2 regions of the Methylobacterium sp. NMS14P genome follow, and region 1 is predicted to be linked to the other one. Evidence: predicted binding sites of a transcription regulator. Region 1 holds the regulator's gene; the other holds the start of a gene.
What was found. The regulator LexA, encoded in region 1, represses DNA repair genes until DNA is damaged. The targets are predictions, from matches to a motif close to TGTTCNNNNTGTGTTCNG.

Region 1 (14,103 bases):
CGCGCCGGCCGACCCCGTCCAGGACGCCGATCATCGAGCGGGGCGATCGGGGCACCCGACGGGGGCGCAGGGCCCCCGTCTCGGCCAGCACGAACCACGAGCCCGAGGTCCGCGGCCTTGAGGTAAGCGGACAGGCGAGGCAGGGAAGCGCTGGGCACGGCTCGGGAACAGTCCCGAGCACGGGCGGTTTCGGCGGGCGCCTGAGGCGTTTTCCCGGGGCAGGCGGGGAGGAGTGTGAGATGGCGGAGAGCACGGATCGGGGCTCCGGCTGGAGCCTGCAGGCGAGCGCCGTGCCCGACGGGGTGCGCCTGGAGCTCGCCCTCGCCGACCTCGGCGGCGCGCCGGTCACCGCCGCGATCGTGCTCGACCGGGCGGAGGCCCGGGCCTTCGCCCGCGCCCTGCTGGCCGCCGCCGGCGACGCGGCGGAACGGACCTTCCCGAAGCCCGGCGCCTGACGCGCCGCCGGCCGGTCAGCGCACCCCGAGGCCTGGATTGCGGCCCGGCAGGCGGGGGACCACCGTGCCGCGCTTCTCGACCGGCGCGTCGCAGGCGTAGGCGAACTCGGTCTTCAGCGGATCGAACACGGTCTCGCCGGTGATCCGGCAATCCTCGCGCACGGTCTCGTCGAGATAGGCCCGGGCGGCGGTGCGGAAGCGCTTCACCCGGGTGGCGTCCGGCTCCGGATCGATCCGGACCTCGCTCAGATTGCAGCCGGTATACTCGCGCAGAGCGTTGGACACGATCAGCATCCGGCGCAGCTGCCGGTTGTCGTAGACCTCGTAGGGCTCCTTGCAGCCGATCGTCACGACCTGAGGGGTGAGCGCCACGTAGTTCCGCGAGATGTAGGAGAACCCGGTGGTGCAGCCGGCGAGGCCGAGGCCGAGGGCGGCGAGGCCGAGGGGCAGCAGAGCAGCGGGTCGTCGCATCCGCGTCATTCCAAGAGGGTCCCAGCCCGCGCCCCGGATCCGCCGCCTTCCCGGCGGGGCACCGCGTTGCATTGAAACGGCTCCGCTTGCGCCGTCAATGCGTTTCTCGACCTTCTCCCGCGGGCGCGCCGCGGCGCGCCGAGCGTGGCGGTACCGCTCTTGCAGAACACTTGCGGAACGTTTAACCTGTTCGTGATTTGTTTCGGAGACCGTCACGTGGCGGTCCGCCAAGCCGCGAGTCCCCCGTCGATGCTCACGCGCAAGCAGCTGGACCTCCTGCGATTCATCCAGAGCCGGATGCAGGAATGCGGTGTCCCGCCGTCGTTCGACGAGATGAAGGATGCCCTCGATCTCAAGTCGAAATCCGGCATTCACCGGCTGATCACGGCGCTCGAGGAGCGCGGCTTCCTCAGGCGCCTCCCGAATCGGGCGCGCGCCATCGAGGTGATCCGGATCCCCGAGAGCCTGACGCAGGCGGCTCCGGCCCCCGTCGAGCCGCGCCGCTTCACGCCGAGCGTGGTCGAGGGCGGCAAGTCCAAGCAGCCGCCGGCCCCGGCGAGCACGCGGATGATCGACGAGTCCGGCCGCGCCATCTCGATCCCCGTCATGGGCCGGATCGCGGCCGGCACGCCCGTCTCGGCGATCCAGAACCAGAGCCACGCCATCACCCTGTCGCCGGACTTCGTGGCCGGCGGCGAGCACTACGCCCTCGAGGTGCGCGGCGACTCGATGGTCGAGGCCGGGATCCTGGACGGCGACCTCGTGGTCATCCGCAAGCAGGACACCGCCAATACCGGCGACATCATCGTGGCGCTGATCGACGACGAGGAGGCGACGCTCAAGCGCCTGCGCCGCCGCGGCTCCTCGATCGCCCTTGAGGCCGCCAACCCGGCCTACGAGACCCGCGTGCTCGGGCCCGACCGGGTCCGGATCCAGGGTCGCCTCGTCAGCCTCGTCCGCCGCTACTGAAGCGGCTCGGCCGGCGCGTCGCCGGGGGCGAGCTCTCCGCCCGGCGCGGCGTCGGCCTCCGACGGCGCGGCTGCCCCGTCCTCCGCGGCGCGGCCGCCCGGCTCGGCGGAGACCGGCCGCGATGGTCCCGGTCCGCGTCCTGGGACCGACCGCCAGGGCACCGCGCGCCCGTCGTCGCGGGCGTAGCGCGCGGCGAAGCCGTCGCCGTCGGTCCGGAGGGCCACGGCCCCGCGGGCGGCGAGGGCCCGCCGGTCGATCACCAGGGGGCCCGTGCAGGTCGGAGGCGCCGCCAGGAAGGTGATCAGCACCGCGGCGCGGGCGCAATCCTCCGGGAAGGCGCGCCGGTCCCGGACCAGGGCGACCGCCCGCCCGTCCGGCAGCCGGGCGGTGCAGCCGAGCCTGTCGCAGCGCCCGCTGCCCGACCGGACGATCAGCCCCGCGGGCCGCCGCCCGTCGCCGTCCGCCTTCAGCCACTGTTCGAGGACGAAGCCGGAGGGGCTTCCGAGGGGCGCGAGCCGACCGTCCGGACCCCGCACCGCGGCTCCCGCGCCCTGCCGGTCGACGTAGAGGTCGTAGCGGTCGGGCCGGGCCGCGAGGGCGAGCCCGAGCAGGACCGGCGGCACGGCGAGCCAGCGCAGGCGCGAGGCCGGCAGTGTCGCCAGCAGCAGGCCGGCGGCCAGCAGGGCCAGCGCCGCGGTGCCGAAGGCCGGTAGCACCAGGATCGCCCGCTCGAACCCGGCGATCCAGTCCGAGATCGCCAGCATGCCGGCCACCGCCTGCCCCATCAGCCACCAGACCGGCCGGTCGAGGGCGAAGGGATAGGCGAGGCAGCCGATCACCGCGGAGGGCATCACCACCAGGGAGACGCGCGGCAGGGTCAGGGCGTTGCCGACGAGGCCGAAGGGCTGGACCGTCTGGAAGTGGTAGGTGGCGAAGGGCGCGGTCGCGACCTGCGCCACCAGGGTCGTGGCCAGGGTCCCGGTGATCGCCGACAGTCCGGTCCCGACGAGGCGGCCGATCCGCCCGGCACCCGGGCGCACGAACAGCCGCCCGTCGATCAGCCGGGCGCAGGCGATCAGCCCGGCCACGGCGCCGAAGGACATCTGGAAGCTCGGGCCGAGCAGGCCCTCCGGCTCCCGGGCCAGGGCGATCAGCGCCGCGAGGGCGAGGTTGCGCATCGACAGGGCCGGCCGGTCGACCAAGATCGCGCCCAGCATGATCAGGGTCATGATCAGCGAGCGCTCGGCCGCGATGTCCCAGCCCGAGAAGGCGCAGTAGGCGGTGACGCCGACCATGGCGAAGCCCGCCGCGATCTTCTTGATCGGCCAGAGGAGCGCGCAGAGCGGCACCGCGGCGAGGACCGCCCGCACCAGCCAGAACACCACGCCGGCGGCCAGCACCATGTGGAGGCCCGAGATCGACACAACGTGGTAGATGCCGGCGGCGCGGAGCGCGTCGTTGGTCGCCGGCCCGATGAGGCCGCGCTTGCCCGTCACCAGGGCCGCCGCCACCGCGCCCGCCTGGCCGCCGGCGGCCTCCGCGATCCGGCGCGTGAGCCCGTTGCGGGCCGCGTCCAGCGCCGCGGCGAGCCGCAGGCCGAGGGGCGGCGGCTCGGACGGCGGCCGGACGGTGACCGCGCCGACCAGCGAGCCCACCGCCCCGATCCCCTGGAAGTAGGCGTCCCGGGCGAAGTCGTAGCCGCCGGGCCGGGCCGCCTCCGGGGGCGGCAGCAGCCGGGCCGTGGCGGCGACGACGTCCCCGGGCCGCGGGATCGGCGCCTTCCGGAACGAGACCCGCACCCGGGCGGGCCGCGCCTCCGGCGCGAGGCCGGCGAAGCTCTCCACCCGGATCACCAGCCGGGCGCCGACCTCGCGCTCGTCCAGGGCCTCGACCATTCCGACGAGCGGACCGATCGTGGTACGCGTCAGGATCGGGGCGGCGACCTGCGAGACCCGCCAGGTCGCCGCCGCGAAGCCGAGGAACGCGGCCGCCACCGCGAGCGCCGTCGCCAGGGCTGCCGGCCGCGCGCCGAGGACCGGGACCGGCGCCAGCGCGAGGGCGGCCGCGATCAGGGGCGCGGCCGGGCTCGGCGCCCCGTCGGCCGCCGCGAAATAGACCAGGATCCCGACGCCGAAGGCCACCGCCAGCCACGGGAACAGCCGGCGCTGCTCGGCCTCGCGGGCGAGACCGACGGCAACCCAGTGACGGAGTGCCGGAAGGGCGGGGACGCGCGGGCCGACCAGCGCCACCACGCCGTCCGCCCGCCTCGCGCCGATCCGCCGCATCGCCGCCGCCCCGCTCCGCGCGACCTGTCGTCGTGGCCGAGCGATTCTGCGGGCGATTCTTAACGCATCCGCCGGCCCGTGCTACAGCGGGTTCTTCGTGCTACGGGCGCCCTGTCGAGCCCCTCGCCGCTCCGCCGCCCCTTCGCCGTCCGTCGCGCTCCGTCCGCGACCAGCCCCGGAACATACCGGACCGATGTCCTCAGCCGTCGTCACGCGCTTCGCCCCCTCGCCCACCGGCTACCTGCATATCGGCGGGGCCCGCACGGCTTTGTTCAACTGGCTCTACGCCCGCCACACCGGCGGCAAGATGCTGCTGCGCATCGAGGACACCGACCGCGAGCGCTCCACCAAGGGGGCGATCGACGCGATCCTCGACGGCCTCTCCTGGCTCGGCCTCGACTGGGACGGCGACGTGATCTTCCAGTTCGCCCGCGCCGAGCGCCACCGCGCGGTGGCCGAGGAGCTGCTCGCCGCGGGCCGCGCCTATCACTGCTACGCCACCGCCGAGGAGCTCACGCAGATGCGCGAGTCCGCCCGCGCGGAGGGGCGCGCCCCGCGCTACGACGGCCGCTGGCGCGACCGTGACCCGTCCGAGGCCCCCGCCGGGGTCAAGCCGGTGATCCGCCTGCGCGCGCCGACCGAGGGCGAGACCGTGGTCGAGGACGCCGTCCAGGGCCGCGTGACCTGGGCCAACAAGGACCTCGACGACCTCGTCCTGCTGCGCTCGGACGGGACGCCGACCTACATGCTCGCCGTGGTGGTCGACGACCACGACATGGGCGTCACGCAGGTCATCCGCGGTGACGACCACCTCACCAACGCGGCGCGGCAGAGCCAGATCTTCTCGGCCCTCGGCTGGGAGATCCCGAAGATGGCCCATATCCCGCTGATCCACGGGGCCGACGGGGCCAAGCTCTCGAAGCGCCACGGGGCGCTCGGCGTCGAGGCCTATCGCGATCTCGGCTACCTGCCGGCGGCCCTGCGCAACTACCTCGTGCGGCTCGGCTGGAGCCACGGCGACCAGGAGGTCTTCTCCACCGACGAGATGGTCGCGGCCTTCGACCTCGGCGCGGTCGGTCGCTCCGCGGCGCGGTTCGACTTCGCCAAGCTCGCCAACCTCAACGGCCTCTACATCCGCACCAGCGCCGATTCCGACCTCGTCGCGGCGATCGAGACCATTCTCCCCAGCGTCGGGCCGGAGCGCGGCCTGTCGGCGCCGCTGCAGCCCGATCTCAAGGACAAGCTCGTCCAGGCCATGCCGGGCCTGAAGGAGCGGGCCAAGACGCTGATCGAGCTCCTCGACAGCGCCTACTACCTCTACGCCCAGCGTCCCCTGGCGCTGGACGACAAGGCCCGCGCCCTCCTCTCCGACGAGGGGCGCGGCCGCCTCGCCGGGGTGCGGCCGACGCTCGAGGCGCTGCCCGACTGGAGCGCGGCCTCCACCGAGGGTGCGGTGCGCCAGTACGCGGAATCGGCCGGCTGCAAGCTCGGACAGGTTGCCCAGCCCCTGCGCGCGGCGCTGACCGGCCGCACCACCTCCCCGCCCCTGTTCGACGTGATGGCGGTGCTCGGCCGGGAGGAAACCCTGGCGCGCCTCGGGGACCACGCGCCGCAGGGCTGAGACTGCCGCGCGCGGACCGGGAACTGCCGGCTCCGGACCGGATTGCGCTTGGTGGAATTCGCTTGGCGTCGGGGGCGGGTTGTCACCGACCCCGTTGCTGCTGCACTGCCGTTTGGGTAACCCATGGCTGTGAGCACCCGCAGCATAATGCGTGTGCTCAGGCCCCCGGGACCGACTCGGGCAGCCCGAGGCCGGCATCCGCCACGTCGCCAGAGAAGGGTCCACGATCCATGAGCGCACCCAGCACCATCACCGTGGACGGCAAGTCGATCGAGCTGCCGGTGAAATCCGGCACGATCGGGCCGGACGTGATCGATATCGGCAAGCTCTACGCCCAGACCGGCGCCTTCACCTTCGACCCGGGTTTCACCTCGACGGCTTCGTGCGAGTCGAAGATCACCTACATCGACGGCGACGAGGGCGTGCTGCTCTACCGCGGCTACCCGATCGAGCAGCTCGCCGAGAAGGGCGACTTCCTCGAGACCTGCTACCTGATGCTGTTCGGCGCGCTGCCGACCGCCGCCCAGCGGGCCGATTTCGAGTACCGGGTCACGCGCCACACCATGGTGCACGACCAGATGAACCGGTTCTTCACCGGCTTCCGCCGCGACGCGCACCCGATGGCCGTCATGGTCGCCTCGGTGGGCGCCCTCTCGGCCTTCTACCACGATTCCACCGACATCACGGACGAGAGCCAGCGGCTGATCGCGTCGATCCGCATGATCGCCAAGATGCCGACGCTCGCCGCGATGGCCTACAAGTACTCGATCGGCCAGCCCTTCGTGTACCCGAAGAACGACCTCGACTACACGTCAAACTTCCTGCGCATGTGCTACGCAGTGCCGTGCGAGGAGTACGAGGTGAACCCGGTCTTCGCCCGGGCGCTCGACAAGATCTTCATCCTGCACGCCGACCACGAGCAGAACGCGTCGACCTCGACGGTGCGGCTCGCCGGCTCCTCGGGCGCCAACCCCTTCGCCTGCATCGCGGCCGGCATCGCCTGCCTGTGGGGCCCGGCCCATGGCGGCGCCAACGAGGCGGCGCTCAAGATGCTGATGGAGATCGGCACCCCGGAGAACGTCGGCAAGTACGTCGCCAAGGCCAAGGACAAGAACGACCCGTTCCGCCTGATGGGCTTCGGCCACCGGGTCTACAAGAACTACGACCCGCGCGCCCGGATCATGCAGAGCACCACCCACCAGGTGCTGAAGGAGCTCGGCAAGACCGACGACCCGCTGCTCCACGTCGCCATGGAGCTGGAGCAGATCGCCCTCAAGGACGAGTACTTCATCGAGAAGAAGCTCTACCCGAACATCGATTTCTACTCGGGCATCACCCTCAAGGCGATGGGCTTCCCGACCGACATGTTCACGGTGCTGTTCGCGGTGGCCCGCACGGTCGGCTGGATCGCCCAGTGGGCCGAGATGATCGAGGACCCGTCGCAGAAGATCGGCCGTCCGCGCCAGCTCTACGTGGGCCCGGCCCAGCGCGACTACGTGGCGGTGGACCAGCGCGGCTGAGGCGGGACCTGTCCCGGGACGCGACCAGCGGGGCGGCCGAGAGGCCGCCCTTCGCGTTTGCGGAGGCGAACGCGCTCCGTTTGCCTTATCGGCCGCCCTACGACTGGGCGGCGATCCGCACCTTCCTGGCCAAGCGGGCGATCCCGGGCGTCGAGACGACGGATCCCGCGGCGGCCTACGCGCGCACGATCAGCGTCGCGGGGCGGCACGGGCTCCTGACGGTCGCGCCCGGCGCGGATTGCCTGCGCGTCACGCTCCGCGGCGTCGAGGCCGGGCACGCCGAGGCCGTCACCGGGCGCCTGCGCCGCCTGTTCGACTGCGACGCCGACCCCGGCGCCATCGCGACCTGCCTCGCCGGGGATCCGGTCCTGGCCCCGCTCGTCGCCGCGCGGCCGGGATTGCGCCTGCCGGGGGCGTGGGACCCGTTCGAGACCGGCTGCCGGGCGATCCTCGGCCAGCAGGTCTCGGTGGCGGCCGCGATCGGGCTCGCCGGCAAGTTGGTGGCGGCGTTCGGGACGCCGCTGGCCGAGCCGATGGGCGGTCTGACCCACGTCTTCCCCGCGCCGGCGGATCTGGTCGAGGCGGACGTCGCCCTGGCGCTCAACATGCCGCGGGCCCGCGGCGCGGCGATCCGGGCGCTGGCCGCGGCGGCGCTGGCCGATCCGGACCTGTTCGCCCCGGCGGAGTCGCTGGAGGCCGCGGTGCTCCGCTTCACGGCGATCCGCGGGATCGGTCCCTGGACGGCGCAGTATATCGCCATGCGGGCCCTCAAGCTCCCGGACGCCCTGCCGGTGGGCGATGTCGGGCTGCTGCGGGCGCTGGAGAGCGGCACCGGCCGTCCGAGCCCGGCGGCGCTCCTGGCCCGGGCCGAGGCGTGGCGGCCGTATCGCGCCTACGCGGCGCAGCACCTCTGGGCGGCGGATGAGGCGGCCGCGCGGGGGCGGTGATCGCCCGCCCATGACGTCAGCGCCGTCGTCGTTGCGAGCGGAGCGAAGCAATCCAGTCGGCGCGACGCCTCCTGATGGCGCGCTGCCCTGGGTCACTTCGCTGCGCTCGTGATGACGGAGGAGCAGGTCGACCCGGTACCCTGAGGGTGGTTCGTCGGGTCGTGGATGGCGCCCGACGGAAGGGGTCCCGAGTGGCGGCAGCGTGCCGGCCCTCGGCGCGCTCGGGCTCGATCAGCGTTCGCCCGAGACCGTCTCCGAACGCGGCACGGGCCCCCTCTCCCGTGCGGGAGAGGGAGCCTGTCGCGCCTGCCTGAACGGACGTGCGCGTCACCGTCCTCTCTCAGCTGGTCTCCCTCAGCGTCCGAACCGCTCGAATTTCGGGAAGCTGCGCGCCATCATCAGCCCGACCTCGGCGCGGTGGCCCAGCCACTTCTCCAGCACCGACGCGTTGGCGAGCCGGCCCTCGGCCGAGCCGTCCTGCCAGGGCAGGCCGTCCGCCAGCTTGAAGACGTGCGCGTCGAGCAGCTTCCCGCTGCGGCAGCGCTGGAGCCGGACGCCCTTGCCGCGGGCGAGCTCGGCCACCTCGGAGACCGGGAAGATCAGCAGCAGCTTCTCGGTGTTCACCACCGCCACGTGGTCGCCGTCGGCCGGCACCAGCACGGCCGCGGTCACGTCGCCGTCGAGGCCGAGCACGCTCTTGCCCTTGCGGGTGTTGGCCACGAGCGCGTCGGCGGGCGCCACGAAGCCGCGCCCGTCGGAGCCCGCGATCAGCAGCTTGGTCTCCGGCCGGTAGGGCAGCGCCGCCACGATCTCGGTGCCGTCGTCGAGGTCGGCCATCAGCCGCACCGGGTCGCCGAAGCCGCGGCCGCCCGGCAGCTTCGAGGCCTCCAGCGTGAACACCTTGCCGTTGGTGGCGAGCAGCAGGATCTTCTGGGTCGTCTCGGTCGGGAAGGCGATCTTCAGGGTGTCGTCGCCCTTGAAGGCCACGCCCGACAGATCGGCGACGTGGCCCTTGAGCGCCCGGATCCAGCCCTTGGTGGAGACGATCACGGTGATCGGCTCGCGCTCGACCAGGGCCGCCGTGAAGTCGATGCCGCCGACATCCGGCGGGCTCGCCAGCGTCGTGCGGCGCCGGCCCAGCTTGGTCTCGGGCCCGAAGGTCTTCTTCACCGCGCGGATCTGCGCCTGGATCGCCTTCCACTGCGCCGGCTCGGAGGCGAGCAGCGCGTCGATCTCGGCCTTCTCGGCGGTGAGCGCCTCGAACTCGCGCTTCAGTTCCATCTCCTCCAGCTTGCGCAGGGACCGCAGGCGGGTGTCGAGGATGGCGTTGGCCTGGAGTTCGGTCAGCTCGAACCGGGCCATGAGGGCGGCCTTCGGCTCGTCCTCCTCGCGGATGATGCGGATGACCTCGTCGAGGTCGAGATAGACGATGAGCAGGCCGCCGAGGATCTCCAGGCGGCGATCGATCTGGCCGAGGCGGTAGCGCGAGCGGCGCTGCAGCACCACGCGGCGGTGGTCGACCCACTCGCGCAGGCACTCGGCGAGCCCGATCACCTTCGGCACGAGGCCGCCGACCAGGACGTTGAGGTTGAGCGGGATGCGGGTCTCGAGCTCCGTGAGCCGGAACAGCGATTCCATCAGGATCACCGGATCGACCGTGCGCGAGCGCGGCTCCAGCACCACGCGCACGTCCTCGGCCGACTCGTCGCGCACGTCGGCGAGCAGCGGCAGCTTCTTCTCCTGGAGGAGCTCGGCCATCTTCTCGATCAGCCGGCCCTTCGGGATGCCGTACGGAATCTCGGTGACGACGATGTTCCAAGTGCCGCGGCCGAGATCCTCCTTGGCCCAGCGGGCGCGGACCCGGAAGGCGCCGCGGCCGGTCCGGTAGGCCTCGGCGATCGACTCGGCCGAGTCGACCAGGATGCCGCCGGTCGGGAAATCCGGCCCCTGGACGAACTTGGCGAGCTGCCCCGAGGTCGCCTCGGGATGGTTGATCAGGTAGAGCGCCGCGTCGCACAGCTCGGCGGCGTTGTGCGGCGGGATCGAGGTCGCCATGCCGACCGCGATGCCCTGGCTGCCGTTGGCGAGCAGGTTCGGGAAGGCCGCCGGCAGAACGATCGGCTCCTCCTTCTCGCCGTTGTAGGACGGGCGGAAGTCGACCGTGTCCTCGTCGATCCCGTCGAGCAGGAGGCGCGCGACCTCGGTGAGCCGCGCCTCGGTGTAGCGGTATGCCGCGGGGCCGTCGCCGTCGATGTTGCCGAAATTGCCCTGGCCGTCGACCAGCGGGTAGCGCTGGGCGAAATCCTGGGAGAGCCGCACCAGCGCGTCGTAGATCGCCTGGTCGCCGTGCGGGTGGAAGTCGCCCATCACGTCGCCGACGATCTTGGCGCACTTCTTGTGCGCGGTGGTCGGGTCGAGGCGGAGCAGCCGCATGCCGTACAGGATGCGCCGGTGAACGGGCTTCAGCCCGTCGCGGGCATCCGGCAGGGCCCGGTGCATGATCGTGGAGAGCGCGTAGGCGAGGTAGCGCTCCTCCAGCGCGGATTTCAGCTCGACGCTCTCGATCCCGTCGCCGGACGGCGGCTCGAAGGGCTGGCCCATGACGGCTCCTGTCTCAGGGCGGGGCCGCCGAACGGCGGCGCCACCTCATGCAGCGGTCCGTCAGTCCGGGGCGCGGGGGGCGAGCCCGGAATCCAGACCCGCCTGCCCCGCCGGAGGAGACGGACGATCCTGCCGGACCGCGTGCGCGTCTGGATTCCGGGCTCCGCTCCGCGGCCCCGGAATGACGGGTTTGTTCGTCCCGGGTCGAGCGGCGCTCAAGCCCGGGCGTGTTTGGAACAGAACGCGAACATTACCCGGCCTCGCGGCCGAGCGCAACGAATCGCGCCCGCTCCTCGGGCGGCCCGAGGCCGCGCGGGCCCCAGACGTGCCGGTCGAGGAAGTACCCCGTCAAGGTAAACCCTTGGGCAACGCCGTCCGGACCCGGGGACCCGCCCGCGTGCAGGAAGGTCGGGAGCGCCAGCAGGCGGTCCCGGTAGGGCTCGCCGGCCGAGGCGCTGACCGCCCGGCCGCTCTTCGGCGACACGTAGGCCAGGCCATCGTTGCCGCCGGTGGCCGCGCAGGCGGTGAGGTCGAGACCGAAGCCGAGCTCGGACAGGATCGCCAGCTCGAACCGCACCATCAGGGGCGGCGCGATGGCGGGATCGTCGAGGTGCTCGATCAGGATCCCCGCCGCCTCGTAGAGCGCCGGATGCGGGTCGCGCTCGGGGAGGAGCCGCAGCAGGGCCGCCATGTGGTTCATGCCGTAGAGGGCGAGGCTCGACCCGATCAGCCGCGAGACCTGCGAGTCCAGGGGCTCCACCGCGTAGGCGCCGAGCCCCTCGTCGAGGCGCGCCCGCCACGTCAGGCGGACCCGGTTCCCGGCCTGCAGCACGGGCTGCATCCGGCGCGAGCGCCCGCCGTGCACGAGGCCGAGATGGCGCCCGTGGGCCTCGGTCATGGCCTCGAGGATGACGCCGGTCTCCCCGTGCCGGCGCAGGCCGAGCACCAGGGCGTCGTCGGTCCACTGCATCGAACGTCGCGTCTTCGTGTGAGAGATCGGGTGAGAGGCGCGCTCCGCGCCTGTCTCTCATATAGGGGGCCGCGGCCGCCGGCGCTGCCCCGCGCGGTCCCAGCCTCGGGCAACCTTGGCCGGGTAGCGATGACCGATGCCGCTCCGCGCCGCCCTCGCCGCCCTTCTGGCCCTCCTCGCCGCGAGTGCGCAGGCCGCACCGCGGGCACCGAAGCCCTCGGCCGAGGCGATCCCCTCCCCGGCCCTCCTCCGGCGGATCGCCGCCCTGGCGCTGAAGCAGGTCGATTTCGGCGCGGTCTCGCTGCTGCCGGTGCGGTTCGCGGGCAGCCGGATCGCCGGGCCGATCGCGGATGGCGGCCGGGTGATCTACTGCGTGTCGGGCCGGATGTACGGCCGGACCTTCGGCAAGCCCGAGCGCCCGAGGGTGGCGCTGCTCGACGAGAACGACCGTCTCTCGGTGCTGGACGACGACGAGGTCTGCACCGGTCACCGCACCCGGCCCTTCCCCGAGCTCGACGCGCTGGGCAACAAGCCGTGAGGCCCGGGCGTTGAGGGTCCATGCCCGCCGCACCCGTCCGCAGCCTCGATCTCAGCCTCGACCTGATCGCCCGCGCCCATTCCGTCCCGATCCCCGACGACCCGAGCGCGCTCGAGGTTCTCTCGGACGCGGAGTTGCGCCCGGGGCTCGACGCGATCGTCGCCGGGCGCGAGGGCAGCGACCTCTGGGTTTTCGCCTACGGCTCGCTGATGTGGAATCCGGAATTCGCGGTCGCCGAGCGCCGGATCGGGACGGTGCGCGGCTTCCATCGCCGCTTCTGCCTGCTCCAGCGGCGGTTCCGCGGCACGCCGGAGCGGCCGGGCTTCGTCCTGGCGCTGGACCGCGGCGGCCTGTGCCGGGGCGTGGCCTTCCGCCTGCCCGGCATGGGGATCCGCGAGGCGCTGATGCCGGTCTGGCGCCGCGAGATGCGCGGCCGCGGCTACGTGGCCCGCTGGCTGCCGGTGGCCACGGAGGCCGGAACCGTCTCGGCCCTGACCTTCCTGGCCAACCGCGCCAGCGACCGCTACGCCGGCCGCCTCTCGGATGCCGAGATCGCCGAGAAGATCGCCGCGGCCTGCGGGCACAAGGGGCCGAGCGCCGAGTACCTGTTCCGGACCGTGGAGGCCTGCGAGCGCCTCGGCATCCGCGACCGCCACCTCTGGAGCCTCCAGGCCCTGGTGGCCGCGCGGCTCAGGGCCTGCGCGCCGGTGGCGTGATCCCGTCGCCCACGCGTCGCGTCCGGACGGAGGCGAACGCGTCGACTCAGGTCCGCGACCGGATGCCGGCGGCTCAGATCCAGGCCCGCTTGGTCGCGACCACGACGCGCCCGCCGCCGTGCTCCGCGTCCGGGTTGCGCGGCTCCCGGATGCCGGGAGCCCGGCCGGTGGTGACGTAGACGAGGAGGGTGAGGACGAGCAGGATCTTCGTGCGCATGGCGACGCTCAGGCTTGAGCATCGGTGCATAGGAACGATCGGTTTTTACCGAGTTGCTGCGGTGCACGCGGGCGCGCGGGCCGCCGGGTTCCTGCGGACGTAGTGAACGAAGGGTTGCGATGCGGCGGCGATCGTCTATGCCGCCGGCCCGGGATGTCCACAGGCGGAGGATAGGATGCGGCTCCGGATCGGCGTGGCCCTGGCGGTGGTCGTCATCGCCGCCTTCGCGCTCCTGGCCGGGCCGCTGAGCCGCGGGGACAGGCTGTCCGACATCCTGACCGGCCGGACCCCCCTGCTCGCCGGCAGCGCCCGGGCGCCCGCCGGCAGCGCGGATCTGACCGGCACCGCGACCCTCCAGGCGGACCAGAGGCCGGCGACCCTGCACGTCGCCTGCGATCCGGGCGGCACCGGCCTGTCGGCGGCGCTGACCGTGCCGCGCTTCGCCGAACTGGCGCCGCGCTTCGACTTCGCGGGCCTCGAAGGGACCGACAGCGAGAAGCCCACCACCGGCATCCTGGTCTCCAGTGACGGCAGCGTGCGCTCCGTGCGCATGCCGGTCCGGGGCGCCGCGACCGGGCCGGAGGCGGGCTTCACGCTGACGGTGACGGGCGCGCGCCGCGGCGAGGATCCGCTGCGCGGGGTCGCCCTGGCCCTCGTCCAGCCCGGGACCAGGCTGACCTGGACGCAGGCGAGCCCGCGCAGCCAGGATCCGACCCTGACGGCCACGTTCACGGTGGCGGAGACCGAGGCCGCCGCGCTGAAGGGCGCCCTGACCGGCTGCCTCGCGGCGCCC
Region 2 (14,103 bases), 1.9 Mb from region 1:
AGGCCGAACAGGATGCGGGCCAGCGAGCCGGCGCCGGAGGCGATGCCGGTGAAGCCGAGACCGCCGGCGATCAGCGAGATCACGAAGCAGATGAGGGCCCATTTCAGAAGGGTCATGGCGTCACTCCGGCTGCGCCCCGGCGCGGGGCCTGATGCTGCTGCCTCAACCGGCGCCAAGCGAGACCGTTCCGCGGATTCCCGGCCGGTCCGCTTTTATTCTTACCCGCGGTCGGTCGCGCGGGTCGCGACGCCGTCAGCCGGTCTTCGCCACCGGCTGCGCCGGCACGTCGGCGCGTTCCAGCATGATCTCCGCCAAGGTGTGATAGAGGCCGCCCCGACAGATCGCCTTCGAGGCCGCGTCGGCCAGCAGGGCCGCGACCATCAGCGGGATCACCATCGCGTGGTTCTGGGTCATCTCGGTGACGATGACGAAGCTGGTGATCGGCGCCTGCAGCACGCCCGTCAGGTAGGCCACCATCCCGATCAGCACGACGGCGCCCACGGGCATGCCCGGCAGGAGGCCGTGGACCGTGCCGCCGAGGCCGGCCCCGACCGCGAGGGACGGCGCGAACAGGCCGCCCGGAATGCCGCTGATCGAGCTCAGCACGGTGGCGGCGAATTTCAGGGGCGCGTAGGTCCATCCGGCCGCCGCGTCGCCGTGGAGGATGGCCTTGGCCTCCTCGTAGCCGGTCCCGTAGGCCGCGCCCCCGGAGGCGAGGCCGCACAGGGCGACGCACAGCCCGCAGGCCGCCGCGAAGATCACGGGCCGCTTCCGGACCGTCCGCCCGGCCGCGCCTGGCAGGCCGCGGGCGAACAGGATCACGAGGCGGCTGAACAGGCCGCCCGCGAGGCCGCCGATCACCGCGATCAGCGGGACGATCCAGCCGGCCGCCAGCGGCAGGGCGGCGTCGGTCGTCCCGAAATAGGTATAGTTGCCGAGAAGCCCGAGCGAGGTCAGGCCCGCGGCCACGATCCCGGCCACGATCAGGCCGGAGGAGCGCGCCTCGTAGGCGCGTCCCAGTTCCTCGATGCCGAACACGATGCCGGCGAGGGGCGTGTTGAAGGCCGCCGCGACGCCGGCCGCGCCGCCCGCCAGGAGCAGTCCGGGCAGGCGCTCCGGGGTCAGGCGGCCGAAGGCGGCCATGATCGCGGCGCCGACCTGCACGGTCGGCCCCTCGCGGCCCGCGGAGGCGCCGCAGAATAGGCCCAGGAACAGGACCAGCACCTTGCCGAAGGCCACGCGCGGCGAGATCAGGGAGTAGCGGAAGCCGGTATCCCGCGCGTGGCGGGCCGCGATCACCTGCGGGATGCCCGAGCCCTGCGAGTTCGGGAAGACCGTGAGGGCGAGAAGCGCGGCGAGGGCGAAGCCCGCGGGGGTCAGCACCAGGGCGATCAGCGGCGACGGCGCCGTGAGCCGGCGGAACCCGTCCTGCGCCAGGTCGGCACCCTTGGCCATCAGCACGGCGGCGAGGCCCACGCCGATGCCGCCCACGAGGAACAGCAGGCGCCCGCGCCACAGCGGGTAGGCCTCCATCGAGGCCGACCGCAGGCGCATGATCGAGCGGCGGTAGCGCGACCGCTGCGGGGGCGGGGCATCCGTCGTTTCCCGCACGTCGTCCCGCTTCTCGACCATGAAAGTGCACCTCGTCCGCGCAGCCGGAGCGGACGCTATAGCGCAACGGTCAAGGAAAGGCCTCCTGCGCGGGACGGCCGAGGGCCGGCACCCGCCTGCCGGCCCCGCCGCTCACCCGATCACCACCTGTGGTGCCAAGCGGCCCGGCGCCAGCCGCCGTGATGATGCCATCCCCAGGGGCGGTGCCAGCCCGCGTGACGCCAGCCCCACCGATGGTGCCAGCCCCAGGGCCGGTGCCAGCCGTAGACCACCGGCCGCGCGTAGTAGACCGGGCGGTACGCGTAGGGGCGCCAGTTCGGCTTGCACCAGCCCGACCAGCCCCGATGGAAGCCCGGGCCGCAGCCCTGGGCGGCCTCCGCCGTACCGGCCGTGGCGGTCAAGGCTCCGAGCGCGAGAAGTGCTGCGCCTGCCAGCTTCATCCGCATCGTCGTCCTCCTTTCGTCGCGAGCACAGTGATGATCCGGTCCCGGTCCGACCGAGTTGCCACCGGATGATGTCCGGCCGCTCGCGATGCGCCGGAAGTGCGCTCGAAACATCCGAGCGCCGGCGGACGTTTCTTCACAAACCTGTGTGCGTGAGACGACTGCGCTCCGGCAGCCAGAGAGCGCCTCAATACCCTTCCCGCCGGGCCGGCCATCGCGCGGCGACTGTGAGGACGTCGCCGCGCCCGTGCGATCGCGCATTGGCGGCGTCGCCTCAGCCCTCGGCGGCGCAGAGCCTCTCCACCGCCCGCACGTAGGCCTTGGCGTCGAACTTCTTGAGCGAGTTCTCGCTCTGATAGCGAACGGTGCCGAAGATCCCGCGCTTCTGCCAGGGCCGGTCGTGCAGGCCGTACACCCAGGCGACGTTGGTGAAGGAATTGGGGTCTCGGCCGTCGAGGAAGTAGCGGTTGTTCAGGCGGAGCGTCCGGGCGAAGCCCTCCCGGGGCGACGGGGACCATTCGAGGATCTTCTTCCCCCAGTACATCCGCAGCTGATTGTGCATGTAGCCGGTCTCGCGCATCTCGCGCATGGCGGCGTTCCAGTACCGGTCGTGGGTCTCGCCGGCGGCGAGCTGAGTCTCCGAGTAGGCGTGCGGGCGCTCGTCCCCGGCGTGCTCGGCCAGGGTCTTGCGCGCCCAGTCCGGCACGGCCCTGTCGTAATCGTCGTAGCCCTCCGTGTAGAAGACGTGGTTCATGGCGAGCTCGCGCCTGACGATCAGCTCCTCCAGGTAGGCGCCGCGGTCATCGGCATCGCCGACCCCGGCCTCCCGCACCGCCAGGGCGATCTCCACCGGCGAGATCTGCCCGAAATGCAGGTACGGGCTCATGTGCGAGGCGGCGGCCGCCTCCGGCATGTTGCGTCCCGCGCCGTAGCCCGCGAACCCGTCCTTCAGGAACGCCTTCAGGCGCTTGCGGGCCTGCGTCTCGCCGCCGGTGAAGCGCCTCACCGGGCCGACCTCCCGGTCGAGGGTCATCCCGGCGAGCACCGCCTCCGGATCGGAGACGTCGATCGCGCTCTTCAGCGTCAGGCGATCGGCCGCGCGCTTCACCCTGCGGGGCTTCAGCGCCGCCAGGAACGGGTCCCACAGCCGGTTCAGCTTCGGCCGCAGCGTCCGGGCGGCGTACTCGTGCTTCGGCGAGGCCGTCTCGACCGGCACGACGACGTCGCCCTCGACCTGGACGATCCGCGTCCTCACCGCCGCGGCGATCTCCCGGTACCAGCCCTTCTGGATCGCGAGGTAGCCGCGGTCGAGCACGAGGAGCGCGGCGTCCTCGGCCAGGGCGATGGCGATCTCGGCGGGCGAGCACTTGCGCATGACGAAGCCGATCCCGCGCTTCTCCAGGCCCGCCTTCGCGTCCGCGAGACCCTGGAGCAGGAAGGCGTAGTGCCGGGCATTGGCCTCGGGGAAGCCGCTGGCGCCGTCGAGCAGGCCGAAGCAGGCGACGACCGGCAGGTCAAGGCGGTTCGCCTCCTCGATGGCGAGCTCAAGGGCGGGGTTGAACGTCGCCCGGTTGGCCTGCTGCAGGAGGTACAGGACGTAGGCGCCGTCTCCGCGCGGCTCGACATCGTTGAGGATCCGGATCCGCTCGCCCTGGATCGCCATGCTCACCTGCCTCTTGCTTGGCGCGCCGCGCCGGAACCTTGGCTGGAGAAGGTAGAGCGGGCGGGAATTTCGTCCGTCCCGGCGAGGCGGATGAAAAGCCGCAGTCGAGAGTGCGGGCCGAACCGCGGCTCGATCCGCCAGAACCCCGCCTCATCAGGGACTTGCGGGAGGATGGATCACCGCCTGCACGGGCAATGCAGGTTTCGATGGCGCCCGGCAGTCTGCGACATTTTCAACACAGGCCCGCGGCGATGGGTGCGCGGGCGCACGAAAGGACAGCCCTGCTGTCCTGATGCCCTTGAATTTTCCCGCCGGGCGCGCAGATTGTGCAGCGCGGGAAGGCGATGGCGTCGCCCTCTCGCAGCCCTTCTTGGGCGTTTCCTCCCTAGACTTCGGGCCGCTCCTTCGGGAGTGGCCTTTTTTCTGTCCGGAGCGCGCGCGAGCCCGAGCCGACTCGTCCACGAGCGCGGTGAGCGGCGGCGCGGTCTTCTACCGAGCGAGGCGCGACGAGCGCCGCGTCGGGCGGCCCCGCCTCCGCGGGGACCCGTTCCGCCTGCGATCCGCCGGGGCCGTCGGCCGCGGCGTGAGGGCGGTCAGCGCGTCGCGCTGGCCCCCGCCCGGCCGGCCACCCGCGCGGCGGCCTTGCCGGCCGCCGTGTAGAGGTCGAGGCGCGCGTAGACGCCGAATTCCGAGCCGTCGTCGAGGAAGCCGCCGCCCGGGCCCTGCGTCTCGGTGAGGATCGCGTTGGCCTCGTCCAGCGTCAGAGCCGGGAAGGCCGCGGTCAGAAGGTGGCCGGCCTCCGGCGCGACCTTGCCCACATCCTCCCGCCGGCCGGCGGTGTCCGCATGCACCGCCGGCAGGCCGTAGGTCTGGGTCGCCGCGTAGAAGGCCGCGTTGGCGGCCGCGTCCTTGAACCGGCCCGTGTCCTTCGCCGCGCAGGCCGCCACCGTGTCGCCGCAGCCGGCCTTCAGCGCCTCGGTCATCGCCGCGCGCGCCTCCGTCAGGAGCGCCCGGTAATCCGTCACGCCGACCGCCCTGTCGGCCTCGGCGGCCGCCTTGTCGAGGACGGCCGGGTTCTTCCGGATCTGGCCGACATAGGCCGGATCGTTGGCGAGCAGGTGCGCGAGAGCGTGCAGCGAGGTCGCCCGACCGCCCAGCACGTCCATGGCGTAGTGCGCCCCGACGATGATCCGGTCGTTGCCGTACTCGGCGGCGCGGGCGACCATCTGCTGGTAGCGCTCGGGCACGAGGAGCGCGAGCACCATGGACTCAGTGAAGCCGTAGGTGGTGTGACCGCTCGGGTAGGACGGGCTGTTCACGAGGTCCTGCGAGGGGCCGCGCAGCCAGTCGAGGCTGTCGGACGCGTCGCCGAAATAGTCCTTGCCGCGATAGGTGAGGAGGCGCGGCAGGGTCTGGAACGGCCGCGAATTGCCGTAGCGGTCGGCGCCGGGGCTCCCGGCCGGCCGGTCATAGGCCTTGCCGAACACGTCGGTGACGGCGCCGTTCGACAGGATCGCGGCGGCCTCCTCCGAGACCGGATGCTTGCCGTTCGTGGTGGCGTTGGCGAAGAAGTACTTGCCGGAATTCGAATCCGACTTGGTCACGTTGTTGGTGTAGCCGATCAGGTTGGCGACCGCCGGCGCGATGCTGGTGAAGGTCTTGTAGTCGCTGTAGGTCGCCTTGGCGTGGTAGGCCTGGGCGAGCGCGGTGCCCAGGCCGTCGGCGAGGTTGGCGGCGTTGCCGTCGGTGATGAAGCAGTCCCGCAGGGCGAGCTGCTGCTGCTCGGGGAACGGCAGGAGCGTCGGCTGCTTCAGCGCGCCGGTCTGGATGTCGCCGGTGACCCGCAGGTTCGCGTCCAGCGCCGCCTTGCCGTCGGGCGTGGTCTGCAGCCGGGCCACGGGGACGAGCCCGCGCAGGGCCGACAGGTTGGCGGCCGACTGTGCGAAGGCCTGGAGGGGCAGCACCGCCCCGAGCAGCGCCAATCCGACCCGCAGCGTCCCGAACATGCAGCCCTCCCTCGCCGATGCCGTACCGGACGCTAGAGCCGTTCCCGATCGCGTTGCAATCGGGCGCGGCCCCGACGTCCCCATTTTTGACGCGCCCGCGGGGCGCGCCTCAGCCCCGCGCCCGGGCGCGGATCATGAAGTTGTCGTAGGTGTATTCCGCCACCTGGAACCAGAGGTACTCCTCGTTGCGGAAGGTCCGCATCGCCTCGTAGACGCGGCGGAAGTCGGGGTTCTTGGCGGCCATCTCGGCGTAGACGTCGTTGGCGTTCTTGAGGGCGGCCTCCATGACGTCCTGGGGGAACGGCCGCAGCTGCGCCCCCCCGGCCACCAGCCGGCGCAGGGCCTGCGGGTTGCGGGCGTCGTACTTGGCCTGGACATCGGCGCCGACCTCGGCGGCCGCTGCCCGGAGGATCCCTTGGTAGGATTTCGGCAGCGCCTTCCACTTCTCGGCATTGAACCAGAAGTGCAGCATGGCGCCGCCCTCCCAGAAGCCGGGATAGTGATAGATCGGCGCGACCTTCTGCAGTCCGAGCCGCTCGTCGTCGTAGGGCCCGATCCACTCGGCGGCGTCGAGCTTCTTGCTCTCCAGGGCCGCGTAGATCTCGGGGCCCGGCACCGCCTGCGGCTGGACGCCGAACTTGGCGAGCACCTGGCCGCCCATGCCGCCGATCCGGAACTTCAGCCCCTGCAGGTCGGCGAGGCTCTTGATCTCGCGGCGGAACCAGCCGCCCATCTGGGCGCCGGTGTTGCCGCCCGGCAGGCAGACCAGCCCGGCCTTGGCGAAGACCTCGGCGAACAGTTCGGCGGCGCCGCCCGCCTGCCACCACGCGGCGGCGCCCCGGGCGTTGAGGCCGAAGGGCACCGCGGTCGCCAGCGCGAAGGTCGGATCCTTGGCCATGCCGAGGGTCGCCGGCCCGTGGCCCATCTCGACGGTGCCGGCGGCCACGGCGTCGAGCAGGCCCTCGGCCGGGACAGGCTCGCCGGGCCCCTGGACCTGGATCTGGAAGCGCCCGTCGGTGGCCTCCGCGACGATCCGGCTGAGCGCCTCGGGCGCGCCGTAGAGGATATCGAGAGTCTTGGCGTAGGCGGAGGACAGGCGCCAGCGCAGCTCCGGGGCGGACTCGGCCCGGGCCGGCGCGGTGAGGGGCCCGGTGAGCGCCGCGGCCGCGCCGAGGCCGGCGGTCAGCACGCTGCGGCGCCGCGTCCCGGCCGAGGGGGATCGCGCGAGGTGAGGTTCGTCCAACGGCATCTCGTCCGAGCAGGTCCGGCCCGGCCGGGCCGGATCGGGGGTCGCAGGTAGCACGTCCGTGCCGGTTCTCGAAAGCCGCGGGCGGGCGGGGCAGTTCCGTCGCGCCTCGAAACCGGCCCGCGCCCGTGCTAGGCGCCCGGGATGCGCACCGAGCCCGCCGTCACCCTGCACACCGTCTGCGGCCTGGAGGAGCTGGCCGGCCACGGCACGCGCGGCGTGAGCCACGTCCTGTCGCTGCTCGATCCCGGCACGCCGGAGCCCGGGGCCTTCACCGCCTACGGCGCCCACGCCCGCACGACCCTCCGGTTCCACGACTGCCTCGGCCCGGGCGAGGGCCTCGTCCCGCCCGAGCCGGAGCACGTCGCGGCGATCCTCGATTTCGGGCGGGCGCTCGACGGCGCCGGCCATCTCCTGGTCCACTGCCATTACGGCCTGTCGCGCTCCACGGCGGCGCTGCTGACCCTGTTCGCGCAGGCCGAGCCGGACGCGCCCGCCGCCGCCCTGGTGGAGCGCCTCCACGCCCTGCGCGAGCCGGCCTGGCCGAACGCGCGCATGATCGGCTTCGCCGACACGATGCTGGAGCGGGACGGGGAACTCAGCGCGGCGGTCCGGCGGCTGCACGCCCTGCAATTGCGGGTCCGCCCGCATCTCGCCGAGCTGCTGCGCGGGCTCGGTCGCGGCGCGGAGGTCGAGGCCGCAGAAGCCCTGTGAGGGGCCCTGTGAGGGGCCGGCCCGTCACTTCCCGGCCGGCGTGAAGCTCCCGTCCTTCCACACGTAGAGCACGTAGCCCTGCGCGGTGACGTCGCCCTTGGCGTCGAACCCGACGGTGCCGAGCACGAGATCGAAGCGCTCTGTGTGCAGCGCCTGCGCGATGGGCTTCGGCTCGGTGGAGTGGGCGAAATTGCCGGCCGCCACCAGCGCCTGCATGGCGGCGTACCCGTAGATCGTCGAGCCGGTGGGATCGACGCCCTCGGCCTTGAAGGCCTTCACGACGGCCGCGGCGGCGGGCTGGCGACTGGGGTCGAGATAGAAGGTCATCAGCACGCCGTTGCTGGCCGATCCGGCGATCTTGGCGAAATCCGGCGTGGCGATGGCCGAGGTGCCGAACCATTGCGGCCGGAAGCCCCGGTCCGCCGCGATCTTCACGAGGCGGCCCATCTCGGCGGCGTCGCCGCCGTAGTAGACGACCTCGATCCCCGCGCCCTTGAGGCGGTCGGCCAGGGCGGTGTCGTCGGCGTCGCTCGGCGAGAACGACAGGAACAGCGCCTCGTTCACCCCGATGCGGTTGAGGTTGTCCTTGGTGGCGGCGGCGAGGCTGCGGGCCGCCGGCGTCTGGTCCTGGATCAGCGCGATCTTCCGGTCGCGGAACCGCTCGGCCAGCACGGCTGCGGACAGGCGCGCCTGATCGTCGTCGCGGCCGCAGACCCGGAAGATGTTCGGCAGCCCCCGGTCGGTGAGCCGGGCCGCCACCGAGGCCGCGGTGATCATCACCACCCCGTTCTGGGCGTAGATGTCGGAGGCCGCGATGGAGGCGTTGGAGCAGACATGGCCGACGACGAGCCGGACGTTCGACCGGACGAAGTGGTTGGCCACCGCCATCGCGGTGTTCGAGTCGCAGGCATCGTCCTGCACGTCGAGGGTCACGGGCTGGCCGTCGAGGCCACCCATGGCGTTGGCGTCCCGGGCCGCGGCCTCGACGCCGCGCAGGACCTGCTCGCCGACCGCCACGTAGGGGCCAGACCGCGGAACCGCCACGCCGACCACGACGTCGGCCGCCGCGTGGGTGGCCGGCAGGAGCGCGAGACACAGGCTCAGGGCGATCAGCGCGGGCCGGAGCGGCCCGCGGGCGGGGACGAAACGTCCGATCTTCATCGGGCTCTTCTGGGCATCCTTGCGCGACACGTCGGCGCGACGGCGGATGCGGCTCCGTAGCCTCGATCCCGCCCCGCACCCAGTGCCCATACGCGAGGACGCGGCGAAACGCGATTTTTTTCCGCAGCGGCCCGGTCGGTACGCCGACGCCTACTTGGCGTAGGCGTAGGCCGTCGCGGCGGAGGCCAGGGGCCCGGTGACGCCGTTGAAGGCGGTGAGGACCTTCGACACCTCGGTGAAGGGCGCGTTCGACACGTAGATCAGGTCGCGGTTGCGCATGCGGAACGCCTGGGAGACGAACAGGCTGTTGGGGTCGCGCATGTCGATCCGGTAGACCACCGGCACCAGCGGCGTGCCGAGCAGCCTCGAGCTGGGGCTGAGCCGGCGCACGACGCTGGCCGGCTCGAACCGGAAGATGAACGTCCCGGCCGGGTCGGCGGCGAAGTCCGACAGGCCGCGCGCCTTGGCCAGCGCCTGCGCCAGCGTGATGCCGTCGGCCTGGAACGGCAGCTCGGTGCTGTTGCCCAGCGCGCCCACCGCGATGAAGGTCTGCGGGTCGCGCACCAGGGTGAGCACGTCGTTGGGCCGCAGGTAGATGTTCTCCCTGGGGTTCGACACCACCGTGGTCAGCGGCACGGTCGCGGTCACCGGACCGCGCGAGAGCCGCACGAAGGTCTCGTTGACCGGCGCGCGGTTGCCGCCGGCGGCGGCGATGACGTCGAGGATGCGATCGCCGTGGCCCGAGAGCGGCAGGCGGGCGCCGGCGGCGCCCTCGCCGGTGACGGTCACGGCCTGGGAGATCGGGCGGGTGACCGAGACCAGCACCTGGGGCTGGATGGCCTTGCCGGCGAGCTCGTTCTCGATGAGCGACTGGACGTCCTGGGTGCGGCGGCCGGCGACCTTGATGCGGCCGGCGTAGGGCACCGAGATGGCGCCGTCGCGCCCGACGGGCTGCTCGGGGATGAGGGCGGACTTGGAGCCTGCGGAGAAGCGGTCGGCGACGAGCGGCCCGGAGAACAGGCCGCCGGACCCGGCTTCCCAGACGGAGACCGAGACCATGTCGCCGATGCCGATGACCGGCTCGGAAGAGGGGCGGTGATCGCCGAAGGAGGCGAGCAGGCTGTCCAGGGGGCGGCCGCGCAGGGCCTCGACCACCGAGGGGGTGACGTCGATGATCTCGTAGCGGGCAAGGATCCCGCCGTCGGCCGTGGCGACCTCAGCCCCGGCCTGGATCGCGCTCGCCGTCGGACCCGCCGCGGGCAGGTACGTGCAGCCCGACATCGCCGTGACGGCGAGCAGGACGAGGGGAAGTTTGCGCATCCAGATGTTGCCCATCGGTATTGCCGAGCCCGTGCCTAGCCCATAGCGGTCCAGGTGTCCGTAGCGGGTGAGCCACACTCCGCCCGCCACGGCCGAGACTGCTAAGTCATCCTCGTTAAGCACAGCTTTTTCGGGGCACTGGAACGACAAATGCCGGGCGCATCGCGCGCAGCCGAAATATCGGGACACAAATCAGGACGCTATCGGCGGTAACGGATCGGCCCATCGACTCCCAGGGCCGGCCGGACCGGGCGCGATGCGCTCCCTGTCCCTCACTGCCCCTGGGTCACCGCCGCGGTGATGTCGCCGTAGACGGCGCTGACGCGGGATACGTAGTAGCGGATGCTGCCGACGGCGGCGAGGAAGATCAGGCCGCCGAGCAGGGCGTACTCGGTCGCGGTGGATCCGCCGGAGTCGCGGGCGAACCGTGCGGCCGCGGCACGGATCCGATCCGTCAGGGCGAACGCCGCCCGGGATCGCCCAGCGCGCCGCCCCGCTCCGTCGCCGCCCGGCTCAGCCATGGTCGAACGCGCCTTCCAGTCCCGCAGCCCGCGTGACCTCACGCGCTCCGGAAGCTGGTACCCGCCCGCGATTGCCGCCGGCTTAACGAAGTGTTCGAAACACGGGAGCGGATCGATTCCGGGCGGGATACGCACCGCCCGGCGCGGTCGTTAAGCACGCCCGTCGCGGGCGCGCCCGCGACGGCTCAGGCGTGGCCGGCCTTGTGGCGCAGGTCGTCGATCCGCTTCGAGGCCTCGGCCTTGTCGAGGTCGGGATCGAACGCCTTCGGCTCCTTCGCCTCCTCCGACAGCGTCTTCAGATAGGAGGCCTGCGCGCCGGTCATCGGCTCGCCGCCGGTCGTCCACTGATCCGGATCCTTGATCTGGTTCGACACGTCCTTCGGGTCGGTCTTGGGGTTCTCCGGGGCGTCCTGGCGCGCTCCGGTATCCCGATCCGCCTTCGACGTCGCCTTCGCGGTGGTGGTAGCCATGCGACTGATGTTCCCTGAATGTTCACGTCCTGAGGCATCAACGCACCCGGCCGCGCCGCGGTTCCTGCCGAGGCGGCGGCGCCGTCGGGCGCGGCGATCTTCCCTTCCGCGCGCCCGCTGCTCATGATCGCGACGCGCGGCGCCCCGGCGCGCCTCGGAGGCACGGTGATCCGGATGACGTCCCAATCAGAGCCGACACCCGAGGTCGGGACGGCCGCGCAGGTGCTCGTGGTCATGGGCGTCTCGGGCTCCGGGAAGAGCACCGTGGCGGCGCTGATCGCCGAGAAGCTCGGCTGGATCTTCGTGGACGGCGACAGCTTTCACACGCCGGAGCACGTGGCGAAGATGCACGCGGGCCACGCCCTCGACGACGCGGACCGCGCGCCCTGGCTCGCCCGGATCGCGACCTGGATCCAGCAGCGCCTCGACGCCGGCGAGTCCGGCGTGGTCGTCTGCTCGGCGCTCCGGCGCGCGTACCGGGACGTCCTCACCCGGGGCAGCCGGCGGGTCCGCCTCGTCTACCTCGACGGCGACAAGGCCCTGATCGCGCGGCGCCTCGCGGAGCGCCAGGGCCACTTCATGTCGCCGTACCTCCTCGACAGCCAGTTCGCGATCCTCGAGGTCCCGGGCCCCGACGAGTACCCGATCACCGTCGGGATCCTCGAGCCACCCGAGGCGATTGCCGACCGGGTCGTGGCGGAACTCGCCGCCGCGGCGCGCCGGGATCCGGGCGGGGAATGACGTGATGACAGCAGAGACCGGCAAGGCCGCGGGGATCGCCCTGGTGATCTCGGACGTCGACGGCACCCTGGTGACCGGCGACAAGCGCCTGACCGCGGCGACGGTGGCGGCCGTGCGCCGCCTGCGCGCGGCCGGGATCGGCTTCAGCATCGCCTCGGCGCGGCCGCCGATCGGGCTGCGGAGCCTCGTGGCGGACCTCGGCCTCGACCTGCCGATGGGGGCCTTCAACGGCGCGAGCGTCGTCCGGCCGGACCTGTCGATCATCGAGGAGCGGACCATCCCGGAGGCGGCCGCCCGGTCGGCCCTCGACCGGCTCCTGGCGGAGGGGCTGGATGTCTGGGTCTTCGCCGACGGCGCGTGGTGCCTGCGCGACCCGGACGGTCCCTACACCGACCTGGAGCGCCGTACGATCGGCGCGGAGCCCCGGGTCGTGGCCGATCTCGGAACGCTCACGGGATCGGCCGCCAAGATCGTCGGCGTCAGCCGCGATCACGCCCATCTCGCGGCCTGCGAGACGCGAATCGCGGCGGCGCTGGCCGGCCGGGCCACCGTCCACCGCTCGCAGAAATACTACCTCGACGTGACCCCGCCCGACCTCGACAAGGGTCGCTTCGTCGCCTGGATGAGCGCGCACCTCGCCATCCCGCGTGAGCGGATCGCCACCTTCGGCGACGCCGGCAACGATCGCCCGATGTTCGCGCAGAGCGGCTACGCGGTCGCGATGGGCAATGCCGAGGCGAGCGTGCAGGCGTCCGCGAGCGCGGTGACGGACAGCAACGACGCCGACGGGTTCGCCCACGCGGTCGAGCGCTTCATCCTCCCCTGAGCATCGACGGCCGGCGCGCACCGCCCTGTGGCGCGCGGATCACAAGCGGGCCCGTCGCCCCGGCCGCCCACAGGCTGCCGAACCGGGGCCGCTTTCCGGCCTCATTTCCCCGTGACCTAGCTTGACCACAGAACAAGCAGCACCGGGTCTCGGAATGCATCGCCTCATCCTGGCCGCCGTCCTCGCGGTCGCGCCCGCCGCCGCCTTCGGGCAGGGCGCGCGCGACAATATCGACGCGTTGATCGAGCAGCAGGCGAAGGCGAACGGCGTTCCGGCGAGCTTCGTGCACGCCGTGGTCAAGCGCGAGAGCAACTACAATCCGCGGGCCAAGGGCGGCAGCGCGCTGGGCCTCATGCAGATCAAGCACGCGACGGCGCGCAGCCTGGGCTACACCGGCGACGCCGCCGGCCTGTACGACCCGGAGACCAACCTGCGCTACGGCGTGGCCTACCTGGCAGGCGCCTACCGCACGGCGAAGGGCAACGTCAGCCAAGCCTACCAGTACTACAACCGCGGCTACTACTACGCCGCCAAGCGCCAGGGCATCTCCAGCGAGGTCGCCTCGGTGGTGGCACCGGTGGCGGCGTCGGCCAGCGCCCTGGCGAGCCTGTTCGGCGGCGGCGTCGCCGACACCCGGAACAACCCCGCGGCCGCCGCCCTGGCCTACGCGCCCACCGCCGCCGCGGTGGCGGAGGTTCCGACCGAGACCGTCGAGGTGCCGCTGCCGCCGCGCCGGCCCGCCGCCCTGGCCGGCGCGACGATCGCGCTCGCCAGCCTGTCCATCGACCCGGCCGCCGCGGCTCCGGCAGCGGGCCCGGCCCCGGCCGCCGCGCAGGCCGCCGCGGCCCCCTCCGTGGAGGTGCCGCTGCCGCCGCGCCGGCCCTCCGCCCTGGGCAGCGCCGTCGCGGCGGCCGCGCCGGCGCAGATCGCGGAGCTCCGGCTCTCGCCGCAGCCCGAGGCCACCCCCGCCCCGATGACCCCCGCGGCCGCTTCGGCGCCGGCCACCGAGGCCGCGGTCGAGGCCGTCGAGGTGCCGCTGCCGCCGCGCCGGCCGTCGCTCCAGATGCTCGCCGCCGCCACGCCGCGGCGCGCGCCGGCCGCCGCGCCGGTGCAGGAAGCCACCGCCCTCCCGGTCGAGTAGCGCGCCTTCCGACCGGCGGCGCACCCGCCGCGGCCGCCCGGATAGGCTCCCTGCCCACACAAGGATCATGCCCAAGGCTTGACCATCGGGTCGATCCGCAACACATAGGCGCCACGCCAGCAACGTCGTCAGACCGGTACGGTACGGACCGGCGCCGCAAGACAGCGGCCGTACGCGGGTGGCGCACGACAGATCTCAGGGCAGGAAACGCCGGTCTACGCGCGCACGTTCGGGCAGCTT

Region 2: a site for LexA is predicted at 11,164-11,181, ahead of LOK46_RS19975 (DUF3072 domain-containing protein). Genes of this name have one in related genera too.

Annotation. Positions count from the first base shown of each region.
Region 1 is NZ_CP087106.1:2,310,047-2,324,149, forward strand. It holds gene LOK46_RS10965 (hypothetical protein) at 240-455, shown strand; gene LOK46_RS10970 (hypothetical protein) at 471-926, opposite strand; gene lexA (transcriptional repressor LexA) at 1,176-1,895, shown strand; gene LOK46_RS10980 (ComEC/Rec2 family competence protein) at 1,889-4,180, opposite strand; gene gltX (glutamate--tRNA ligase) at 4,374-5,801, shown strand; gene gltA (citrate synthase) at 6,032-7,321, shown strand; gene LOK46_RS10995 (DNA-3-methyladenine glycosylase family protein) at 7,402-8,268, shown strand; gene parC (DNA topoisomerase IV subunit A) at 8,623-10,869, opposite strand; gene recO (DNA repair protein RecO) at 11,120-11,839, opposite strand; gene LOK46_RS11010 (hypothetical protein) at 11,976-12,377, shown strand; gene LOK46_RS11015 (gamma-glutamylcyclotransferase) at 12,398-13,093, shown strand; gene LOK46_RS11020 (hypothetical protein) at 13,167-13,310, opposite strand; gene LOK46_RS11025 (hypothetical protein) at 13,486-14,103, shown strand, end outside.
Region 2 is NZ_CP087106.1:4,205,637-4,219,739, forward strand. It holds gene LOK46_RS19925 (DUF1328 domain-containing protein) at 1-116, opposite strand, end outside; gene LOK46_RS19930 (chloride channel protein) at 253-1,632, opposite strand; gene LOK46_RS19935 (GCG_CRPN prefix-to-repeats domain-containing protein) at 1,752-2,057, opposite strand; gene LOK46_RS19940 (deoxyribodipyrimidine photo-lyase) at 2,329-3,717, opposite strand; gene LOK46_RS19945 (phosphatase PAP2 family protein) at 4,311-5,723, opposite strand; gene LOK46_RS19950 (TRAP transporter substrate-binding protein) at 5,833-6,966, opposite strand; gene LOK46_RS19955 (tyrosine phosphatase family protein) at 7,114-7,683, shown strand; gene LOK46_RS19960 (branched-chain amino acid ABC transporter substrate-binding protein) at 7,708-8,844, opposite strand; gene LOK46_RS19965 (polysaccharide biosynthesis/export family protein) at 8,995-10,164, opposite strand; gene LOK46_RS19970 (Flp family type IVb pilin) at 10,437-10,685, opposite strand; gene LOK46_RS19975 (DUF3072 domain-containing protein) at 10,871-11,155, opposite strand; gene LOK46_RS19980 (gluconokinase) at 11,330-11,896, shown strand; gene LOK46_RS19985 (Cof-type HAD-IIB family hydrolase) at 11,901-12,722, shown strand; gene LOK46_RS19990 (lytic transglycosylase domain-containing protein) at 12,877-13,863, shown strand.